DNA from 2 places in the Pseudomonas sp. StFLB209 genome. Region 2 is predicted to be linked to the other one. Evidence: predicted binding sites of a transcription regulator. Region 2 holds the regulator's gene; the other holds the start of a gene.

Region 1 (3,194 bases), 3.1 Mb from region 2:
GGCACTGCCGGACTTGAGCTGTTCAACGCCGGCGTAGGTCACGCCGTCGGTGGCGCGCTCGATGGTGTGATCGACGTACACCTCGATCTTGTCCTGCAGGGTCGCCACCGAATTGATGCCGGCGAACTCCTTGCGCAGTTTGCGGGCCAGGGCCGGTTGCAGGAACCAGCCGAAGGTGTTGGCCAGGCGCGGAAAGCGGAACTTGGTCAGGGTCGCGAGGAAGGCCTTGTCGCTAAGCAGACGCGCCAGTACAGCAGGCACCTCGGCGTCGTCATAAGGTCGGATGGCATCAAATTCGCCCATCATGCTCTCTTGTAGGGGGTGGGAACGGATACAGGTATGAAAAGGCTGGTCTGAAATAAACAGATAGCAAAATCCGGATTCAAAAAAGGATCAGCCTTCGAACGGACGCTGATTATACGCAAATCTTACGGAGCAGACCTGATGCAGGAATTACAGAGTTATGACTGCCCCTATTGTGGCGAGCCGGTCGAGACGCTGCTGGATCTTTCTGGTGGTGATCAGCAGTACATAGAAGATTGCCAGGTGTGCTGTCGGCCGATTGTTTTCGACCTGCGCACTGATGGTGAGCACTGGAGTCTGGATGTGCGCAGCGAGAATGAATGATGCAGCGAATCTACGAACCTGAGCATTTGCTGGAAGGGGAGCTGCTATTGGCGATGCTGGCCAGCGAGGGCATCGAGGCGCATATGACCGGCCGTGACCTGCTCGGTGGGGCAGGGCATCTGCCGGTCAGCGGCCTGCTGGGCATTGTGGTCTGCGATGAACAGGTGCAACAGGCACTGCAGCTGATCAATGCGTACAATGCCGCCTTGCCTGTCGACGCTGACGAGCCCGACAGTTTTCCTGATGTACTGGTGTGCTGAACTATGTGTGGACGCTATGCCCTGTTTCGCTGGAATCGTGACTTTGCCGCCATACCGGGGTTTCCATCCGATCAGCAGCCACAGTGGAACATCTCCCCGACGCAATGGGTCTTGATGCTGCGTGCCGATGAACAGGGCGCTCCTACCCTGGCGCGCGCGCGCTGGGGGCTGACGCCGGCCTGGCTGACCGATTTGAGCCGCACCCCGGCCCATGCCCGCGCCGAAACCGTGGCCGAGCAGCCGATGTTTCGTGAGGCGTTTTCTCAGCGGCGCTGCCTGCTGCCGGCCAACGGCTTCTATGAATGGCGCGGCAATGCCCGCAAGCAGCCCTTCTGGCTGACGCCCGCCGAAGGCTCTTCGCTGTTTTTCGCGGCCATCTGGGAACGCTACCCGGTGCAGGAGCAGGAGTGGCTGAGCGTTGCGGTGGTCACTCAGCCGGCCATGGATCAGCGCCGGCCGCTGATACTCGACGAAGACGGCCAGCGCGCCTGGCTAGACCCGAAGACCCCGGAGCACGTCTTGCAAGGCTTGCTGGCTGCGCGGCAGACGCAACTGCGCGAGCGGCCGCTGGCCAACCTGATCAATGATCCGGCTCTGAATGGGCCGCAGTGCCTCACGCCTCTCTAGCTTTCAGACCTTGAACTGATTGATCAACCGCCGTTGCTGCTCTGCCAGGCGGATCGGGTCGGTGTCGTCCTGACGCGGCACCACCGGGCGCGTGCGGCCGGGCGTTTGGGTAACATCCCGGCCTTGTACCTGCCGCGTTGCGGCGTGGATGGCGCTGTTGAGGGCCAGCAGGTTGGCCTGGTCGGCAAGGTTGCGCATCCGGGGGCGAAGGGCGTCAGCATTGACGTCTGTGTGTGGCAGGCGCTGTATCAGGTTCATGGCATCAGCGATGCCCTCATGGCGGTCGGCTTGTTGCTGTGGGCGGCGCGCGACCCTGCTGGCGGCCAGCCAGATCAGCAGCAACCCTGCCACACCGGGCAGCAGCCCGACCAGGCTGCTACCGGGCAACGCCGCTATGCCTAGCGTCAGTGTGCCTGTCAGTGACGCGATGGAAAACCGGATCGACTTGCGCTTCATGGCAACTCCAGACCGAACAGCCCCGTTCTTTAGCGGGTGTCCACAAAATGGCTGCACTCGGCAATACGGCGTTCGCCTATTTTGTAAACACCCTCTTAGTACTATCGCCCGCTGCCGGAAAATCATGAAGCCTGGCCGACGACGAACCCTGGCAGCATGATCCAGCAAGTCTGTTACAGGCCAGGGAACTATCGGGCGTTTTTTGCGGACCAAGGGGCGATTGGCGGAGCGCTGGCGCACAAGCTCTGTACGGCCTAGGATGACCGCCAAGCCTGTAAGGAGAGTTACGTGATGCGTCAGTCTTTTGCCATTTGCGCCGTTGGCGCTGCCGTACTGCTGGGCGGCTGCCAGGCAGTTAACACCACCACCGGTGACTCGGTAGGGGTAGAGCGCAAGCAGTACATGTTCAGCATGCTGTCGACCGAAGAGGTCAACAACATGTATGCCCAGTCTTATCAGCAGACGGTCGGTGAGGCCTCAAGCAAGGGCGTGCTGGATACCACCAGCAGCAATGCCAAGCGCGTGCATGCCATCGCTGACCGGCTGATCGCCCAGGCGCCGAAGTTGCGTGCCGATTCGGCGCAGTGGCAGTGGGAAGTGAATCTGATCAAAAGCGACGAACTCAATGCCAACTGCGGACCGGGCGGCAAGATCATTTTCTATACCGGGCTGATCGAGAACCTTAACCTCACTGACGATGAGATCGCAGCCGTTATGGGCCATGAAATCGCCCATGCCCTGCGTGAACATGGCCGCGAGGCGATGTCCAAGGCCTATGGTGTGGCGATGGCCAAACAGGGCGCTGGCGCGTTGCTGGGGTTGGGCCAGGACAGCCTGGCGCTGGCCGATACCGTGGTCAATTACAGCCTGACCCTGCCCAACAGCCGCAGCAACGAAAATGAAGCCGACCTGTTGGGCCTGGAATTGTCGGCCCGCGCCGGTTACAACCCCAACGCGGCGATCACGCTGTGGCAGAAAATGACCCAGAAGGCCGGCGGTTCGACGCCGGAATTCATGAGTACCCACCCGGCCTCGCAGAACCGCATTGCCTCGCTGCAGGCGGCAATTCCCAAGGTCATGCCGCTTTATGAGCAAGCGAAGAAGTCCTGAGTACTACAGCCAGCCGCTGATCTGCATCGCCTTGTACACCGCAACCAGCGCCATGACCAGAAAGGCGCTGGCTGCCAGGCGACGAATCAGGGTCAGGGGCAGTTTCTCGGCGGC
Region 2 (3,194 bases):
ACAGTCCCTGGCCCAGGCGCTCGAACCGCTGATCCGCAAGCGTGTGGTGCTGATCGATACCGCCGGCCTGCAAGCCAGCGATCCGGCGCTGCGCCTGCAGCTTGAAAGCCTGGCCGGGCGCGGGATTCGCTCGCGCAACTATCTGGTCCTGGCCACTACCAGCCAGAAGCAGGTGTTGACCGCCGCTTACCACAGCTACAAACGCTGCGGGCTGGCCGGCTGCATCCTGACCAAACTGGATGAAACTGCCAGCCTGGGTGAAGTGCTGAGCCTTGCGATCGGGCATGAACTCCCCGTGGCCTATCTGACCGATGGGCCGCGTATTCCTGATGATTTGCATCTGCCACGCCGCCATCAACTGGTGAGTCGGGCCGTCAGTGTGCAAATGCAGGATGAACCCAGCGAAGAGGCTATGGCGGACATGTTCGCCGACCTTTATCACAACCCCGGCAAGCGAGTGGGGTGATTGATGAACACGACTAAAAAATTACTGCATCGGTGGTCTGCCAGGCATTGTTCGTCACGGAACGTGCAGCCCGTAATGTGGCTCCAGTCTACGCATGACAAGGTAAAGAAATAACATGGGCAGCATGCATCCCGTACAGGTTATCGCCGTGACCGGCGGCAAAGGTGGCGTTGGCAAGACCAACGTTTCAGTGAATCTGTCGCTGGCGCTGGCCGAGCTCGGCCGTCGCGTCATGCTGCTTGATGCTGATCTTGGTCTGGCCAACGTTGATGTTTTGCTGGGCCTTACGCCCAAACGCACCCTGGCCGATGTCATCGAGGGCCGCTGTGAGCTGCGTGACGTCCTGCTCCAGGGGCCTGGCGGAGTGCGTATCGTGCCAGCGGCCTCCGGTACCCAGAGCATGGTGCACCTGGCGCCCGCGCAGCATGCCGGCCTGATCCAGGCGTTCAGCGAGCTTGGCGACAATCTTGATGTGCTGGTGATCGACACCGCAGCCGGTATCGGTGAATCGGTGGTCAGTTTCGTGCGTGCCGCCCAAGAGGTCTTGCTGGTGGTCTGCGATGAACCGACCTCGATCACCGACGCTTACGCGCTGATCAAACTGCTCAATCGCGACTACGGCATGAACCGCTTCAGGGTCCTGGCCAACATGGCGCAGACGCCGCAAGAGGGTCGTAACCTGTTTGCCAAACTGACCAAGGTGACCGATCGTTTTCTGGACGTGGCCTTGCAGTATGTCGGCGCAGTGCCCTATGACGAATGTGTGCGCAAGGCGGTGCAAAAGCAACGTGCGGTCTACGAAGCCTTTCCACGCTCCAAATGCGCGCTGGCATTCCGAGCCATTGCCCAGAAGGTCGATACCTGGCCGTTGCCGGCCAATCCGCGTGGGCACCTTGAGTTCTTTGTCGAGCGACTTGTTCACCAGACCAGTGCAGCGGGACCGGTTCAATGACAGCCAGCGGTTATCAGATGTACAGCAAGGCATCAAGGAATTCGCAATACGAGTTGATTGAGCGCTATGCGCCACTGGTCAAGCGTATTGCCTACCACCTGCTGGCCCGTCTGCCTGCCAGCGTCCAGGTCGAAGACCTGATCCAGGCGGGCATGATCGGCCTGCTTGAAGTATCGACCAAATACGACTCCACCAAGGGTGCCAGTTTCGAAACCTACGCCGGCATTCGGATCCGTGGCGCGATGCTTGACGAGGTGCGTAAAGGTGACTGGGCGCCGCGTTCAGTGCATCGAAATACCCGGATGGTCAGTGATGCGATTCGCGCTATTGAAGCAAGAACAGGGCGCGACGCTAAAGATCATGAAGTTGCTGCCGAACTCCAGTTAAGTCTTGATGATTATTACGCTATCTTGAACGACACTTTGGGCAGTCGGCTGTTCAGCTTTGACGACCTGCTGCAGGACGGCGAGCATGATGGGCTGCACGAAGATGGCGCCAGCGGTTCGCTGGAGCCGTCGCGCGATCTTGAGGACGAGCGCTTCCAGAAAGCATTGGCCGATGCCATTGCCAATCTTCCGGAGCGTGAGCGTTTGGTGCTGGCGTTGTACTATGACGAGGAGTTGAACCTCAAAGAGATCGGTGAGGTCCTTGGGGTCAGCGAATCTCGGGTCAGCCAGTTACACAGTCAGTGCGCAGCCCGCTTGCGAGGTCGTTTGGGGGAATGGCGGGCGCGCTGACAGATCCATTGGTTTCAGGCCGGCTGTGCAGGGCTTGAGGTGTCGACTACCCGGACAAGGCAGGAGCCTGTCAATCAACTCTACAGGGTTGTTTGCAGGCGATTTGGCCGTGTTCTGGTGTCTGGTGCGTCGAGCGCTGGTTGCACCGGGGGGTTGCTGTACCTGTATTGAGTGAACGGCGGGTCCGGGGAGCGGGCTCGTTAAAGACTGCTTGGAGGTCGAATTGGACAAGAACATGAAAATCCTCATCGTTGATGACTTTTCAACGATGCGGCGGATCATAAAAAATCTGTTGCGTGACCTGGGGTTTACCAATACATCGGAAGCAGATGACGGTCTTACCGCGCTGCCGATGCTGCAAAGCGGTGCCTTTGATTTTCTGGTAACCGACTGGAACATGCCTGGCATGTCGGGTATCGACCTGCTGCGCCAAGTGCGTCAGGACGAGCGCCTGAAGAACATTCCGGTGCTGATGGTGACTGCTGAAGCCAAGCGTGAGCAGATCATTGAAGCGGCCCAGGCCGGTGTGAACGGCTATGTGGTCAAGCCTTTCACCGCCCAGGTATTGCAAGAGAAGATTGAAAAGATCTTCGAGCGCGTCAATAGCTGAGTGCATGCCGCGAGGGCGCTATGGATAACAATGATTCATTGGGTGACTTCGAGTCGACCCTGAAAAAACACGCGCACGAGCTGGTCGCCAGCCTTGAAAAAGGCAAATTCGGCGACGCCGTGCAACTGATCCATGAGCTCAACCAGGCGCGCGACCGCGGCCTGTATCAGGAAGTGGGCAAATTGACGCGTGAGCTGCACAGCGCGATCGTCAATTTCCATATCGATCCGCAGATGCCGCAAGCCGAAGAGGTGTCTCAGATCACTGATGCCGCCGAGCGTTTGTCGTATGTTGTAAGGCTGACCGAGGGTGCGGCCAACCGCACCATGGATCTGGTGGAGCAAAGCACACCGTTGATGAACAGCCTCAGTGACGACGCCAAGGCGCTGAGTGCCGACTGGGGGCGCTTCATGCGCCGCGAAATCGGTG

The links. The regulator FliA, encoded in region 2, starts transcription of late flagellar genes. The targets are predictions, from matches to a motif close to CTAAAGTTTNNNNNNNNNNNGCCGNTAA.
Region 1: PSCI_RS04010 (methyl-accepting chemotaxis protein) is a predicted target of FliA. The motif match lies at 2,072-2,099, and genes of this name have one in related genera.

The regions. Positions count from the first base shown of each region.
Region 1 covers NZ_AP014637.1:862,486-865,679, reverse strand. The annotation lists gene PSCI_RS04030 (1-acyl-sn-glycerol-3-phosphate acyltransferase) at 1-306, opposite strand, end outside; gene PSCI_RS04025 (CPXCG motif-containing cysteine-rich protein) at 445-627, shown strand; gene PSCI_RS04020 (putative signal transducing protein) at 627-887, shown strand; gene PSCI_RS04015 (SOS response-associated peptidase) at 891-1,514, shown strand; gene PSCI_RS04010 (methyl-accepting chemotaxis protein) at 1,518-1,970, opposite strand; gene PSCI_RS04005 (M48 family metallopeptidase) at 2,262-3,080, shown strand; gene PSCI_RS04000 (TMEM165/GDT1 family protein) at 3,084-3,194, opposite strand, start outside.
Region 2 covers NZ_AP014637.1:3,929,607-3,932,800, forward strand. The annotation lists gene flhF (flagellar biosynthesis protein FlhF) at 1-466, shown strand, start outside; gene fleN (flagellar synthesis regulator FleN) at 582-1,418, shown strand; gene fliA (RNA polymerase sigma factor FliA) at 1,415-2,155, shown strand; gene PSCI_RS17625 (chemotaxis response regulator CheY) at 2,391-2,765, shown strand; gene PSCI_RS17630 (protein phosphatase CheZ) at 2,786-3,194, shown strand, end outside.